2 regions of the Streptomyces manipurensis genome follow, and region 2 is predicted to be linked to the other one. Evidence: riboswitches for the same ligand, from Rfam matches in the RefSeq annotation. Region 2 holds a riboswitch; the other holds the start of a gene.
What was found. Region 2 has a riboswitch for ZMP and ZTP ahead of glyA (serine hydroxymethyltransferase). Riboswitches for the same ligand answer to the same signal wherever they lie in the genome.
Positions count from the first base shown of each region.

Region 1: it holds a riboswitch for ZMP and ZTP, as region 2 does, so the genes downstream of both, ACPU2J_RS27865 (bifunctional 5,10-methylenetetrahydrofolate dehydrogenase/5,10-methenyltetrahydrofolate cyclohydrolase) here and glyA (serine hydroxymethyltransferase) in region 2, are expected to answer to the same signal.

Region 1 is NZ_CP186950.1:6,095,199-6,103,139, forward strand. Features, by position in the region: gene ACPU2J_RS27850 (amino acid permease) at 1-100, shown strand, start outside; gene ACPU2J_RS27855 (RNA polymerase sigma factor) at 278-1,873, opposite strand; gene ACPU2J_RS27860 (methyltransferase domain-containing protein) at 2,084-2,857, opposite strand; ZMP/ZTP riboswitch at 2,914-3,014, shown strand; gene ACPU2J_RS27865 (bifunctional 5,10-methylenetetrahydrofolate dehydrogenase/5,10-methenyltetrahydrofolate cyclohydrolase) at 3,111-3,956, shown strand; gene ACPU2J_RS27870 (NAD(P)/FAD-dependent oxidoreductase) at 3,981-5,414, opposite strand; gene ACPU2J_RS27875 (hypothetical protein) at 5,981-6,373, opposite strand; gene ACPU2J_RS27880 (hypothetical protein) at 6,613-7,035, shown strand; gene ACPU2J_RS27885 (helix-turn-helix domain-containing protein) at 7,021-7,809, opposite strand.
Region 2 is NZ_CP186950.1:4,509,424-4,517,364, forward strand. Features, by position in the region: gene ACPU2J_RS20980 (malate dehydrogenase) at 1-344, shown strand, start outside; gene ACPU2J_RS20985 (carboxymuconolactone decarboxylase family protein) at 446-955, opposite strand; gene ACPU2J_RS20990 (PLP-dependent aminotransferase family protein) at 1,003-2,397, shown strand; gene ACPU2J_RS20995 (hypothetical protein) at 2,447-3,295, opposite strand; gene ACPU2J_RS21000 (hypothetical protein) at 3,412-3,714, shown strand; gene ACPU2J_RS21005 (glutathionylspermidine synthase family protein) at 3,722-4,921, shown strand; gene rocD (ornithine--oxo-acid transaminase) at 4,982-6,187, opposite strand; ZMP/ZTP riboswitch at 6,306-6,396, shown strand; gene glyA (serine hydroxymethyltransferase) at 6,430-7,698, shown strand; gene trpS (tryptophan--tRNA ligase) at 7,820-7,941, shown strand, end outside.

The DNA.
Region 1 (7,941 bases), 1.6 Mb from region 2:
CTACGCGGCCGTCTACCAGGGCGTACTCTTCCTCTTCGCCGGAGTCGCCGTCTACGCCGTGATGGCCGCCCGCCGACACCGCCCGGCCCCCACCGCCTGACCCGCGGCCCGCGCGGGCCCGCCCCACGAAGACCTCCGCCCCGCCGGGCGGAGGTCTTCGCGCGTGCGCCACGGCCCCGGCCGGGCGGCGGCCGCCCCCGGTGCGGACCGGCCGCCGCCCGGGTACGCGGAAGCCCCCGCCCCGCCGGTGGCGGGACGGGGGCTCCGACGGGCCCGGTCAGTCCAGGTAGTCGCGCAGGACCTGCGAGCGCGACGGGTGGCGCAGCTTCGACATGGTCTTGGACTCGATCTGGCGGATGCGCTCACGGGTGACCCCGTACACGCGGCCGATCTCGTCCAGGGTCTTCGGCTGGCCGTCGTTGAGGCCGTAGCGCATCGACACCACGCCCGCCTCACGCTCCGAGAGCGTGCCCAGGATCGACTGGAGCTGCTCCTGGAGGAAGGTGAAGGAGACCGCGTCCGCGGGCACGACCGCCTCGGAGTCCTCGATGAGGTCACCGAACTCGCTGTCGCCCTCCTCACCCAGCGGGGTGTGCAGGGAGATCGGCTCGCGGCCGTACTTCTGGACCTCGATGACCTTCTCGGGGGTCATGTCGAGCTCCTTGCCCAGCTCCTCCGGAGTGGGCTCCCGGCCGAGGTCCTGGAGCATCTGGCGCTGCACACGGGCGAGCTTGTTGATGATCTCGACCATGTGGACGGGGATGCGGATGGTGCGCGACTGGTCGGCCATGGCACGCGTGATCGCCTGCCGGATCCACCAGGTCGCGTACGTGGAGAACTTGAAGCCCTTGGTGTAGTCGAACTTCTCGACCGCGCGGATCAGGCCGACGTTGCCCTCCTGGATCAGGTCCAGGAAGAGCATGCCGCGGCCGGTGTAGCGCTTGGCGAGGGAGACCACGAGGCGGAGGTTGGCCTCCAGCAGGTGGTTCTTCGCGCGGCGACCGTCCTCGACGAGGATCTCCAGCTCGCGCTTGAACGCGGGCTTGTGGTCCTCTTCCTCCTCGAGCTTGTACTCGGAGAAGAGACCGGCCTCGATGCGCTTGGCGAGCTCCACCTCCTGCTCGGCGTTGAGGAGCGGCACCTTGCCGATCAGCTTGAGGTAGTCCTTGACCGGGTCGGCGGTGGCGCCGGCCACCATGACCGTCTGCGCCGGGGCGTCGTCCTCGTCCTCGTCGGACAGCACGAAGCCCTGGGTGCCGGCCTTGGGAGCCTCCTCCTCGACCTCGTCGACGAGGTCCTCGGCGGCCCAGTCCTCACCCTCGGCGGCCGGGTTCTCGCCCTCGTCGGAGTCCTTGGCGCCGGTCTTCTTCGCCGCGGCGGTCTTCTTCACCGCGGTCTTCTTGGCGGCGGTCTTCTTGACCGTGCGCTTCTTGGGCTCGGCGGCGGCCTCGGCCGGCGCCTCACCCGCCGCGGCGGCCGACGGAGCGGATATCGCCGCGGCCGCGGAGGCGGCGGTGGTGGCGGGCGCGGCCGTGGCCGCGGTCTTGCGCGCGCCGATGGGGCGCGGCGCGGCGGTGGCCTTCTTGGTCACGGTGCGGGCCGGAGCGGCGGCAGCCTTGCGGGGCTTCTTCGCGGCGGCCTTGGTGGCGGGGGCCGCGCTGACGTGAAGGGCGACACCCTCCTCGTCGAGGACCTGGTTCAGACTGCGCAGGACCCGCTTCCACTGGTCCACCGGGATGCGGCCGGCCTCGAAGGCCTGGCGCACGTCGTCACCGTTGATGTGACCCTGCTCGCGGCCGCGCTCGACCAGCGCTACCAGGGCCTCGGATTCGGCGATCTCCGGAGGGAACGTACGGGACGGGCTGAGCGACACAAGGAGCCTCTCGTTGCGAACAGACAGTGGTGGGCGGGACATCATCGCGCGAACTCGGGAAACAGAGCCGAGGGGGGTCTGTATTCCGGGCCGCGCGAGGACACCTGTCGGTTCATCGCGTGCCCGAGTCGATTCGTTACGCGCTGAATTGAGTGACCTGCGCCACGCCACGACGGGGCAACCGATCCGGCGTGGATCCGTCCGCCCCGATCAGCCCTCTCGGTGGTCCGTTTTGCGGGCCTTGATGAGGAAACGGGCGGTGTGGGCGACGAACGGGCCGTCCCTTTCGATCTGTTCGTGCAGTTCGCGCAGCCGGTCCCGGTACTGCCCGACCGTGAAACCGGGCACCATCCAGATCACCTTGCGCAGGAAGTAGATCACCGCGCCGATGTCGTGGAACTCCGTACGCAGCCGCTCGGAGCGCAGGTCCACCACCTCCAGGCCGGCCGCGGTGGCGTCGGCGACCGCGTCGTCGGGGTGCCGGCCGCGCCGCACCTCCTCCGGCTGGGGCCCGAGGAAGTACTCGACGAGCTCGAAGACGCTCGCCGGGCCGACCTGCTGCGAGAGGTACGTCCCGCCCGGCGCGAGCACGCGCGCGATCTCGTCCCACCAGATCGTCACCGGGTGCCGGCTGGTCACCAGCTCGAAGGCCTCGTCACCGAAGGGCAGCGGGGGCTCGTCGGAGTCCGCGACCACCACCGCGCCCAGCGGGTGCAGCAGCTTCGTCGCCCGCCGGACGTTCGGCGGCCAGGACTCGGTGGCCGCGGTGAGGGCCGGGAGGGGCCCCGCGCCGGCGAGGACCTCGCCGCCGCCGGTCTGGATGTCCAGGGCGGAACGGACCCGGGCCAGGTGCTCGCCGAGCAGCCGCTGGTAGCCCCAGGAGGGGCGCTGCTCGGTCGCCCTGCCGTCGAGCCACGAGAAGTCCCAGCCGTCGACGGACACGGTCTCGGCTTCGGCGACAAGATGGTCGAAAGTGCGCGTCATGCATTGATCGTCGCAGGTGGGACGTCGGTGGACCACCGGATAAGTCGATTACAGTGGGGGCGGGCCGTGACTGGCGTTCGGGTGGATCACCACCGGGGAGCGGCCCGGCGTACACGCACCTCCCGTACGTCGACTGCCGCGCGCCTGGGCGACCGCGAACCGCGATCCGCAGCGACGTTCAGGAGACCCCGTGACGACCGCCCAGACTGCCACTGCCACTGCCACTGCCACCGCCGCCGGTACCGCCCGCCTCATGGACGGCACCGCCCTCGCCCGCCGCGTCTCGGAGCGCACCGCCGCCCTCGCGGCGAAGATCACCGAGCGCACCGGCACCGCCCCCTGCCTCGCGACCGTACTGGTCGGCGAGGACCCGGCCTCCGTCACCTACGTGCGCATGAAGCAGAACCGCTGCGCCAAGGCCGGCATCACCTCCCGCCACGTGGAGCTGCCTGCCTCGACCACCACCGAGGAGCTCGTCGCCGCGATCACGGCGCTCTCCGAGGACCCGGAGATCAGCGGCATCCTGCTCCAGCACCCGGTCCCGCACCACATCGACGAGCGGGCCGCCTTCGAGGCGATCGCCCCCGGCAAGGACGTCGACGGGGTCACCATGCACTCCTTCGCCGCCATGGGCTTCGGCCTGCCCGGCTTCGTCTCCTGCACCCCCGGCGGCATCATGCGCCTGCTCGCCGAGTACGACGTGGACCTCACCGGCAAGCACGCCGTGGTCGTCGGCCGCAGCGCCATCCTCGGCAAGCCGGCCGGGATGCTGCTGCTGGAGCAGAACGCCACCGTCACCTACTGCCACTCGCGCACCCGGGACCTCCCCGAGATCGTGCGCCAGGCGGACGTCCTGGTCGCCGCCGTCGGCAAGGCCGAATTCATCCGCGGCGAGGACATCAAGCCGGGCGCGGTGGTCCTGGACGCCGGCTACAACGAGGGCAACGTGGGCGACGTCCACTTCGAGTCGGCCGCGGCCCGCGCCTCCCTGATCACGCCCGTCCCGGGCGGTGTCGGCCCGATGACCATCGCCGTGCTGCTGGAGCAGACGGTCCAGGCGGCCGCCGCCCAGGCCGGACTGGACCTCGCGGAGCTCTGACGCGGCCCCGCAGGGGTCACGGGCTCAGCGGGCCCGGCCGACGGGGTCGGCCGGGCCGGGACGCCGGGCCAGCCCGGCGAGCGCGCGCTCGGCGAGGGTCAGCGGGGGCCCGGCCGGGGCGCCGCGCTCCGAGGCGCGCAGGACGTGCCACACCACCGACGGCCGCAGCCAGTGCGCCGGCCCGCTGCTCATGGTGATCACCCGGAAGAAGGCGTCGGTGAGTTCCCGGCGGGTGGTGGCTCCCGTCATCAGCCGGCCGACGTAGGCGTTGAGCAGCCCGGCCCCGGTCCGCGGCCGCATGCCCGTGGCCCCCGGGTAGAGGATGTCCTGCGAGGTGGCCAGGTCCCAGGCGGTGGCCACCCGCGGGGCGATCGCGCGCTGCGCGGCCCGCCCGAAGCCCGGAGCCGCGACGCCGGTGTCCCGCAGCAGGTCGCGTACCGCCAGCAGTCCCTGCGCGGCGACGGTCATGCCCTGGCCGTACAGAGGGTTGAACGTCGCGACCGAGTCGCCGACGGCGAAGAACCCGTCGGGCAGGGCGGCCTTCTCGAAGAAGATCCGGCGGTTGGCGTTGCCCCGGGTGACGGCGACGTCCGTGAGGGGCCTGCGGCCCTCCAGCAGCTCACCGACGATCGGGTCGCGCACGCTCCTGGCGAACGGGACGAACGCGTCGGGGTCCCCCGTGGGGCGGCCGCCGCGGGTGCCCGACAGGGTCGCCTGCCACTGCCCGTTCTCGATGGGCACGATGGTGGCCGTCCGCCCCGGCACGGGCACCCTCGGATCGGACTGCACGTTGACGATGGGGAAGCCCGCCGCGTGCGCCCCGGCGGGCGCCTCGAAGACCCGGGTCGCGTAGACCAGCCCCGAGTCGACCTCGGCCCGGCGCAGGCCGGTCACCCCGAGGGCCCGGAGCCACTGCACGGCGTGGGAGCCGCGCCCGGACGCGTCGACCACCAGGTCGGCGGGGACGGAGCGGCCCCGATCCTCCGGTGTGTCGACGAGGACCCCGGTGACCCGGGCCGCGCTGCCCAGCAGTCCGCCGACCCGGCCGTTCTGGAGGGTGCGGACACCCGGCAGGGCCGTCACCCGGGCCCGTACCACCGAGTCCAGGAGGTCCCGGCTGCAGGAGATGCTGAACTGCATCTCCGGGCGGCGCGGGATCCAGCCCTGGGCGGTCATGGTGACCAGGTCGGCGGGCAGGCTGCGGCGCAGCGCACCGGCGGCCGTCCAGCCCTCGGTGATGCCGGGGAGGATCCGCTCGATCGCCCGCGCCCCTCCCGACCACAGCACGTGGACGTGCCGCGCCTGCGGCAGCCCGCGGCGCGGGGCCGGGCCCACCGGGAGCGTGTCCGCGTCGATGAGCGTGACCGTCGCGTGCTCGGCGAGGACGGCGGCCGCGAGCAGGCCGGCCATGCTGCCGCCGATGACGACGACGTGCGGGGCCGGGGAGGACTGCGTCATGGTGTCGGGCTCTCTGTCGGGGCCGCGCCGACGGCAGCGGCGTGCGGGGGCGGTGGCGTGTGCGGCGCCCGGCGGCGGGCCGTACGGGGTGAACGGCACCCGGCACCGAAGGCGCGCGGGCGAGCGCGCGAGCCCGGGGGATCGCGCGGCCCGGGTCCGTGCCCGGTACGCGCGGCCGGGGAACCCGCGGCCCGGGAAGGCGTGGCCGGGGAGCCTGGGGCTCGGACAGGCGTGGCCCGGGAGCCTGGGGCTCGGGAACGTGCGACCCGGGAAGCCGCGGCTTGGGAGGGCGTGGCCGGGGAGCCTGGGGTTCGGACAAGCGGGACTGGGTTCCTGCCGCTCGGGAGTGCCACCCGGGAAGCCGCGGCTTGGGAAGGCGTGGCCCGGGAGCCTGCGGCTCGGCCAGGCGGGCCCGGAAACGTGAGGTTCGGGCATGCGGGCCCGGGAACGTGCGGCTCCGGAAGCCAGGGAACGTGCGGCCGGGGCCGGGGCCGGGGCCGGGGCCGGTGCCGGGGCCTGGGCCTGCGCGGCGGCGGCGCGGGGTGCCCGCAGGGCTCGCGTGCGGCTCATGCCGCGCCCCGCCCGTCCGCCGGCTCCGCAGAATGCCGGCCGCAGGGCGTCGAGCCGGTAGCGGCGGCTGGGGGCCGGGTGTGCTCCGTCCGGCTCGTGCCGTCCGTCGGCAGGAGGTCGGCGTGCACGGCGAGGAAGCGCTGTACGTCCGCCGCGTGCCCCGGCCCGACCAGGCCGGTGCCCGCGGCGCGGGTGGCGCGCGGCGGCCGGAAGCACCGGTGCGCGCGGGCGGAGGGCACCACGCCCGGTAAGTGCTCGGGGGCGACGCCGGAGAGTCGGCCCGGCCGCTCGGGGGCGGGCACTTCGGCGGGGGCCGGGCCCTGTTGCTCCGCGAGTGCCCCGGCCCGGTGCCGGACCGCGGCGAGCCCCGGGCGGGGGACGGCTCGCACCGGCGAACCTCCCTGTGTCGACAAGACGTTCGAGTCGGTCTGCTGGGTGCAGCGTAGCCCGCCGCCCCGGGCCGGACCAGGCGCTTCCGCCACCTTCCCCGCCGGCCCGTTACCCCGGAGGTAATCGACCCGTGCGGGACGGCCCGGCAGGGTGGGGGCATCGGGTTCCGGGGCCGCGCACTCGGGTCCGGAACCCGTCTCCCACCTGCCGGTCCGACCTCGACGGAGGCTGATCCCCGATGTCCGCAACCCTGCTCACCGGAATCGCCCGTACCACCGTCCCGCAGACCGCCCTGCGGCGGTTCCTCGCCCTCGACGCCGTGGTCACCACCGCCAACGGCCTTGCCTACGTGGCGTTCTCCGCCCCCCTGTCCCGCCTCCTCGGCGTCGGGCAGGAGCTCCTGCTCGGGCTCGGCGTCTTCCTGGCCGCGTACGGCGCGGGCGTGGCCTGGCTCGCCTCGCGCCGCCGGCCGCCGGTCCTCGGGGTGCGTCTTGTCATCGAGGGCAACTACGCCTGGGCGGCGCTGAGTCTGCTGTCGCTCGCGCTCTGGTTCGAGCCGACGACCGCGGGTCTGCTGTGGATTCCCGCGCAGGCCCTGACGGTGGCCGGCTTCGCCCTGCTTCAGCAGCTCGCCCTGCGCGCGGGCTCAGTCCCCGAGTGAGCGCAGGTACTTCACCGTCGCCGGATCGGCCGGGAGCATCGTCTCGATGGCCAGCTCGGCGACGGTCACGTCCATCGGGGTGTTGAAGGTCGCGATGGACGACACGAAGGACAGCACGTGCCCGTCGTGCTCGATGACCAGCGGGAGCGCGATGGCGGCGACGGGTTCGAGCGGCGGCCCGTCGCCCGGTCGCTCCGCGACGGGGTAGGCCGACACCTCCTCGTACAGCGCGCGCAGCGGCTCGGAGCGGGCCAGGGCGATCTGGCGTTCCATCTGGTGGAGCAGGTGCCCGCGCCACTCCCGGAGGTTGCGGATCCTCGGAGCCAGCCCCTCGGGGTGCAGGGTGATCCGCATGGCGTTGAGCGGCGGGGTCAGCAGATGCTCCGGGAGGCCGTCCAGCAGCATCGTGATGCCCGCGTTGGCGGCGACCACCTCGTAGGTGGCGTTCACGACCAGCGCGGGATAGGGCTCGTAGCCGGTCAGCAGCCGCTGGATGCCCTCGCGGAGGGTCCCCATCGTCGGGTCGTCCAGCGCGGTGTGCGCGTAGCGGGGGGCGTAACCGGCGGCGAAGAGCAGGGAGTTGCGTTCGCGCATCGGGACGTCGAGGTGGTCGGCGAGCCGCAGCACCATCTCCTCGCTCGGCCGGGAGCGCCCCGTTTCGATGAAGCTGATGTGCCGGGACGAGGAGTCCGCGCGGCCCGCCAGCTCCAGCTGGCTGATGCCGCGCCGCTCCCGCCAGGCGCGCAGCAGCGTGCCCACACTCGTCGTCGTCATGGGCACGACGGTAGCCCAGGGAGGTCGTCCCAGGTCGGGGACGCCGGGCGGAGGAGGGCGCAGGAGCATCCGGGCGCACCACGGCGCGAAAGGGTTGTTCCGGTGCGCGCTGTGGGAACCTTGACCACACGT
Region 2 (7,941 bases):
TCGCCGACACCTTCATCCCGACCGTCGCCAAGCGCGGCGCCGCGATCATCGACGCCCGTGGGGCCTCCTCGGCCGCCTCGGCCGCCAACGCCGCCATCGACCACGTGCACACCTGGGTCAACGGCACCGCCGAGGGCGACTGGACCTCGATGGGCATCCCGTCGGACGGCTCCTACGGCGTGCCGGCCGGTCTGATCTCCTCCTTCCCCGTCACCTGCAAGGACGGCACGTACGAGATCGTCCAGGGCCTGGACGTCAACGAGTTCTCCCGCTCCCGCATCGACGCCTCCGTCCAGGAGCTGTCGGAGGAGCGCGACGCGGTCCGCGAGCTCGGCCTGATCTGACCACCCGCCGCCCCGGCCGACCGGACCGGGGCGGCCGGCGGGTCCCACCGCAGAGCCCCGGCGCCACCAGGCGCCGGGGCTCTGCGCGTTCCGGTGCGCGGCTACTTGTCGTACATGCCGGCCTTGTAGTGGCCGGGCACCATGCGGGTGCCGACCCCGAAGCGGTTCCACACGTTGATCGTCGCGATGACGCCGATCAGCTGGGCCAGTTCGCGCTCCTCGAACTGCTGCGCCGCCCGCTCGTAGACCTCGTCCGGCACGAAGCCGTCCGTCAGGACGGTGACCGCCTCGGTCAGCTCGATCGCGGCGAGTTCCCTCTCCGTGTAGAAGTGCCGCGCCTCCTCCCACGCGGGCAGCAGGACGAGCCGTTCGACGCTCTCGCCCGCGGCGATGGCGTCCTTGGTGTGCATGTCGATGCAGAAGGCGCAGTGGTTGATCTGCGAGGCGCGCAGCTTCACGAGCTCGACCAGGGCCGGGTCCAGGCCCTTCTTCGCGGTCATCTCCAGGGCCAGGACGGCCTTGTAGAGCTCCGGCGCGGCCTTGGCCCACTGCATGCGGGGGGTGTGCTCGTGTCCGTAGCGGGTGCCCTCGGTGTTCGCTTCGTTCGTCATGCGATCCACCGTAGGCGGGAGGCGGCCCACCGGTATGGTCCATATCCATGACGGATTCGTGGGCCACTTTCGGCGCCGACCTGCATCTGGACCTGACGGCCGGGCGGGGCCTGCGGGCCGGCCTCACGGAGGCGCTGCGGGAGGCCGCGCGCAGCGGGCGGCTCGCGCCCGGGACGCGGCTGCCGTCCTCCCGGAGCCTCGCGGCGGACCTGGGCGTCGCCCGGAACACGGTCGCCGAGGCCTACGCCGAGCTCGTCGCCGAGGGCTGGCTGACGGCCCGCCAGGGCTCGGGGACCCGGGTGGCCGAACGGGCCCGGCCGCGCCGGCCCGGGGCGCCCGCGCCCGTACGGCGTCCCGTGCGCAGGGGGCCGGCGTACAGCCTGGTGCCCGGCTCCCCGGACCTGGGCGCCTTCCCGCGCGCGGCCTGGCTGTCGGCCGCCCGGCGGGCGCTGACCGACGCGCCGAACGACGCCTTCGGGTACGCGGAGGAGGCGCGCGGCCGGATCGAGCTGCGGGAGGCGCTCGCCGGATACCTGACGCGGGCGCGCGGGGTGTACGCCGACCCCGGGCGGATCGTGCTGTGTGCCGGGTTCCTGCACGGGCTCACCCTGCTGGCGGGGGTGCTGCGGGCGCGGAAGGTCCGGGAGGTGGCCGTCGAGGGGTACGGGCTGCACTTCCACCGGGACCTGCTGACGCGGGCGGGGCTGCGGACCCGGCCGTTGGGGGTGGACGGCGAGGGGGCCCGTACCGGGGAGCTGACGGCCGGCCCGGGGGCGGTGCTGCTGACCCCGGCGCACCAGTTCCCGACGGGTGCGGCACTGGCCCCGGCCCGCCGGGCGGCCGTCGTCGACTGGGCGCGGTCCACCGGCGGGCTGGTCCTGGAGGACGACTACGACGGGGAGTTCCGCTACGACCGGCAGGCGGTGGGCGCCCTCCAGGGCCTGGACCCGGAGCGGGTGGTGTACCTCGGCACGGCCAGCAAGTCCCTCGCCCCCGGCCTGCGGATCGGATGGATGGTGGTCCCGCCGGGCATGGTGGACGAGGTCCTGGCGGTCAAGGGGGCCACGGACTGGACGTCCAGCGCGCTGGAGCAGCTCACGCTGGCGGCGTTCATCACGTCGGGGGCGTACGACCGGCACGTGCGCGGGATGCGGCTGCGCTACCGGCGGCGGCGCGACGAGCTGGTGGCGGCGGTGGGGGACCGGGTGGCGGTCTCCGGGATCGCGGCGGGCCTGCACGCGGTGCTGGACCTGCCGGCGGGCACGGAGCGGTCCGTGGTGCAGTCGGCCGCGTGGCAGGACCTCGCGGTGCACGGCCTCTCCGCCTTCCGGCACCCGCAGGCCGAGCTCGCCCCGCGGGACGCGCTGGTCGTCGGCTACGGGACCCCGTCGGACAGCGCCTGGTCGCCGACGCTCGCGGCGCTCGCCGCCGCGCTGCCCTGACCCGGCGGCGCCGTGCCGGCGCCCCGGGCCCGTCCGCCGGGTGCGGGCATCACGGCGGGGGCGGCGCCGCGGGTGGAGCCGGGGCCGGTGGAGCCTCCGGTTCGCCGAAGCGGGACAGGGCCAGGGAGCCGGCCACCGCCACCGCGAAGCCCGTCACCGCCAGCCAGGTCAGGCCCTCCCGGGTGCGGTCGCCGAGCCAGACCACGCCCACCACCGCGGGGCCGACCGTCTCCCCGAGCACCAGGCCGGCCGTCGCCACCGTCACCGAGCCGCGGGCCAGCGCCGAGGTGAGGAGCAGGAAGCCGGCCGCCCCGCCCAGCAGGAGCGCGTACAGGGCGGGGTTCGTGACGTCCCACAGCGAGTCGACGAGCCGCACGGAGACCTCCACCACGCCGAAGCCCGTGCCCGACCCGAGGCCGAGGACCAGCGCGCGCGGCCCGTCCGGCAGCCCGCCCGCGACCGCCCCGACCAGCAGCACCAGGGCCGCCACTCCCAGCAGGCCCAGCTCCAGCGCGAGCGAGCCCGTCCCGGTGCCCTCCCTCCCGGCGGCGAGCCCCAGCATCAGCAGTCCCGCGCACACCACGCCCACCGCGGTCCACTCCGCCCGCGACAGCCGCACCGCCATCAGCCGCGAGGCGACCACCGCCGTCACGGCCAGACTGGCCGCCAGCGCCGCGCCGACCACGTAGATCGGCACGTGCCGCAGCGCGACGATCTGCAGCACGAATCCGGCGGCGTCCAGGCCGAGGCCCAGCACGTAGCGCCACTGCCGCGCGGCCCGCAGCAGCAGCGCGGCGTCCACCCCGGACCCGCTGCCCGGCTCCACGGACCGCGTCGCGACCGCCTGGAGGACGGACGCCGTGCCGAAGCACACCGCCGCACCGAGCGCGCAAATCATCCCAATCAGCACGAACTGACTCTAGGTCACGGATCTCACGGCGGCCGGATTCCATCGGCCGGTATGCCCGCTCTACTCTGTCGGCAGTACGCGAGGCCCCAGGGGGAGCAGCAGACATGGACAGCAGCAGCACCAACCAGCGCCGCATGCGCTCCGGCGCCGTCGCCCTCGGAGGGATGGGCCTGCTCGCGGCCACCCTCGTGGCCTGCGGCAGCAGCGACGAACCGGACCGGCGCTGTGCGTCCCGCTCCACGCTGCAGCACCTGAACAACAAGGAGTGCAAGAGCGGCGGCACCGGCTCCTACTACTACGGCGGCCACGTGAGCGCCGGCAAGGTCACGGGCGGCAGCTTCGACAAGTCCGCCGTCACCCGCGGCGGCATCGGCGGCCACTCCGGCTCCGGCTCCAGCGGCGGCTGACCCGACCATGCAGCGCCACACCATCGAGCCGCGGCCCGGCTGGCAGAAGACGGTCGAGGAGCAGGGGCTGATCTACCCCCTCACCCGGTACCCGGACGACACGCTGCGCCCCTACTGGGACGAGAGCGCCTACTACTCCTTCACCCTGCCCGAGGTGGAGGCGCTGGAGAACGTCGTCGAGGAACTGCACGCGATGTGCCTGGCCGCCGCCGCGCACATCGTCGAGCACGACCGCTTCGCCGACCTCGGCATCACCGATCCGGAGCTGGCCGCGCTGATCGCGCGGTCCTGGCACCGGCGGGCGGAACAGCCCTCCCTCTACGGCCGCTTCGACCTGCGCTACGACGGCACCGGCCCGGCCAAGATGCTGGAGTACAACGCGGACACCCCCACCTCCCTCGTGGAGGCGGCCAGCCCGCAGTGGTTCTGGATGGAGGAACGCTTCCCCGGCGCCGACCAGTGGAACTCCCTCCACGAGCGCCTCGTGGACGCCTGGCGCCGCCAGGCGGAGCTGCTGCCGCCCGGACCGCTGCACTTCGCCCACTCCGAGACCGACGAGCTCGGCGAGGACCTGATGACGGTCGCCTACCTCCAGGAGACCGCCGAGCAGGCCGGCCTGGACACCCAGGCGCTGTCCGTCGAGCAGATCGGCTGGGACAGCCTCTCCGGCCGGTTCGTGGACGAGAAGCTCCGCTTCATCCGCAGCTGCTTCAAGCTCTACCCGTGGGAGTGGCTGGCCACGGACATCTTCGGCCCGCAGGTCCTCGGCACCTACGACCACGGCGGCGGCTCCGGCACCACCTGCTGGATCGAGCCCCTGTGGAAGATGCTGCTCTCGAACAAGGCGCTGCTCGCGATCCTCTGGGAGCTCTTCCCCGAGCACCCGAACCTGCTGCCCGCCTACCTCGACGGCCCGCGCGAACTGGCCGGTCCCGAGTCGGCCGGCTACGTGGCCAAGCCGCTCCTCGGCCGCGAGGGCGCGGGGGTCACCCTGCACCCGGCGGGTGAGGACACCGAGCCGTTCGAGGCGCAGCCGGGGGAGCGGTACTGCTTCCAGGGCCTGGCCCCGCTGCCCGACTTCGACGGCAACCGGGTGGTCCTCGGCGCGTGGGTGGTCGAGGACGAGGCGGCCGGGCTCGGCATCCGCGAATCGGCGGGGCCGGTCACGGACGAGTACGCCCGCTTCCTGCCCCACGTCATCCTCTGAGTCCCGCGGCCCGGGCCCGGGACACCCGGCCCCGGGCTTCCGGGCGGCGGCCTCCGGTCCTCAGGCCGACAGCACCGCCCGGAGCTGGTCCAGCCCCCAGTCCAGGTCCTCCTTGCCGATGACCAGCGGCGGGGCGAGCCGGATGGTGGAGCCGTGGGTGTCCTTGACGAGCACGCCCCGCTCCATCAGCTTCTCGGAGATCTCCCGGCCGGTGCCGTGGGACGGGTCGATGTCGACGCCCGCCCACAGGCCGCGCCCCCGTACGGCGGTCACGGCGCCCCCGCCGACCAGCAGGCCCAGCTCCTGGTGGAGGTGGTCGCCCAGCTCGGCGGCCCGCTGCTGGAACTCGCCGGTCCGCAGCATGGCGATGACCTCCAGGGCGACGGCGCAGGCGAGCGGGTTCCCCCCGAAGGTGGAGCCGTGCTCGCCGGGCCGGAACACGCCGAGCACGTCGCGGTCGGCGACGACGGCGGAGACCGGGACGACCCCGCCGCCGAGCGCCTTGCCGAGGACGTACATGTCCGGGACGACGCCCTCGTGCTCGCAGGCGAAGGTGGCGCCGGTGCGCCCGAGGCCCGACTGGATCTCGTCGGCGATGAAGAGGACGCTGCGCTCGCGGGTCAGCTCCCGGACGCCGGCGAGGTACCCGGCGGGCGGCACCAGCACCCCCGCCTCGCCCTGGATCGGCTCCAGCAGCACGGCCACGGTGTTCTCGGTGACGGCGTGGGAGAGCGCGGTGAGGTCCCCGTACGGGACGATCTCGAAGCCCGGCGTGTACGGGCCGAAGTGGTCGCGGGCGTCGTGGTCGGTGGAGAAGGACACGATGGTCGTGGTCCGGCCGTGGAAGTTGTCGGCGGCCACCACGATCTTGGCGTGCCCGTCCGGGACGCCCTTGACCTCGTAGCCCCACTTGCGGGCGGTCTTCACGGCCGTCTCCACCGCCTCCGCGCCCGTGTTCATCGGCAGCACCATCTCCTTGCCGCACAGCGCGGCGAGTTCGGCGCAGAAGTCGGCGAACCGGTCGTGGTAGAAGGCCCGGGAGGTGAGGGTGACCCGCTCCAGCTGGGCCCGCGCGGCGTCGATCAGCCGCCGGTTGCCGTGCCCGAAGTTGAGCGCCGAGTACCCGGCGAGCATGTCGAGGTATCTGCGGCCCTCGACGTCGGTCATCCACGCGCCTTCGGCGGACGCGACCACGACGGGCAGCGGGTGGTAGGTGTGCGCGCTGTGCGCGTCGGCGGAGCGGATGGCGTCAGCTGTTGTCGACACGGGGTCTCCGATCGTCCGTCTGGCCGTTGAAGCGGTGACGAGGGTGGCGTCACCTTCTTATCGTCGCTCGGATCCCGGACGCAGAAACCTCCACCGCGGCGCGCCCGCTAAGGTGTTCGGTACGCACGGCGACTGGCGCACGGAGAACCGACTCCGGGGGAGTCGTGCGCGTTCGACCGCACACAGGGCCGCTCGCCTGGGCCTCGCGGGGTACCGATCACATCGACCCCGGAGGAGCCCGCATGAACGCGAGCCGCCATCCCGCCCTGTCCGCGACCGACCCCGAACTGGCGTCCTTCGTCGCGGCCGAAGAAGTGCTCCAGGCGCAGACCCTGCGCCTGATCCCCAGCGAGAACTACGTGTCCGCGGCCGTGCTCGAAGCCTCCGGCACCGTGCTGCAGAACAAGTACAGCGAGGGCTACCCCGGCCGCCGCTACTACGAGGGCCAGCAGAACATCGACCGGATCGAGGCCCTCGCGGTCGAGCGGGCCAAGGGCCTGTTCGGCGTGGACCACGCCAACGTGCAGCCGTACTCCGGGTCCCCGGCGAACCTGGCCGTTTACCTGGCCTTCGCGCAGCCCGGCGACACCGTGATGGGCATGGCCCTGCCGATGGGCGGCCACCTGACGCACGGCTGGGGCGTCTCGGCGACCGGCTCGTGGTTCCGCGGCGTGCAGTACGGCGTACGGGCCGACACCGGGCTGATCGACTACGACGCGGTGCGCGAGCAGGCCCTCGCCGAACGGCCCAGGCTGATCTTCTGCGGCGGCACCGCCCTGCCGCGCACGATCGACTTCGCCGCCTTCGCCTCGATCGCCCAGGAGGCGGGCGCGGTGCTCGTCGCGGACGTCGCCCACATCGCCGGCCTGATCGCGGGCGGCGCGCACCCCTCCCCGGCGGGGCACGTGGACGTCGTCTCCACCACCACGCACAAGACCCTGCGCGGTCCGCGCGGCGCGATGCTGATGTGCCGCGAGGAGCACGCGAAGGCGATCGACAAGGCGGTCTTCCCCGGGCTCCAGGGCGGCCCGCACAACCAGACGACGGCGGGCATCGCGGTGGCCCTGCACGAGGCGGCGCAGCCGTCCTTCGTCCGGTACGCGCACGCCGTCGTCGCCAACGCGAAGGCGCTGGCCGCGGTTCTGCTGGAGCGGGGCTTCGACCTGGTCTCGGGCGGTACGGACAACCACCTGATCCTGATCGACCTGACCGGCAAGGACGTGCCGGGCAAGGTGGCGGCCAAGGCCCTGGACCGGGCCGGGATCGTCGTGAACCACAACACCGTGCCGTTCGACCCGCGCAAGCCGTTCGACCCCTCGGGGATCCGGATCGGCACGCCGTCGCTGACCTCGCGGGGGCTGACCGCGGAGCACATGCCGCTGGTGGCGGACTGGATCGCGCGCGCGGTGGACGCCGCCGCGAAGGGGGACGAGCAGGCCCTCGGGGTGATCCGCGCCGAGGTCACCGACCTCATGGCCGCCTTCCCGGCCCCCGGGCTTCCGCTGTCGTGAACCTGCGGCGCCGTGCCGGGGGCGCTGCCCCCGCACGCCCGCGCCTCAGACGCCGGCGGGGCTGGACGTGCGGCCCCGCCGGGGTGCCCGAGCCTGCTTCCGTACCTGAGACAATGAGGCCATGGCTTCTGATCGTCCTCGCGCGCTCTCCGGCATCCAGCCCACCTCCGGTTCGTTCCACCTCGGGAACTACCTCGGAGCCATCCGCCAGTACGTGGCCCTGCAGGAGACGCACGACGCGTT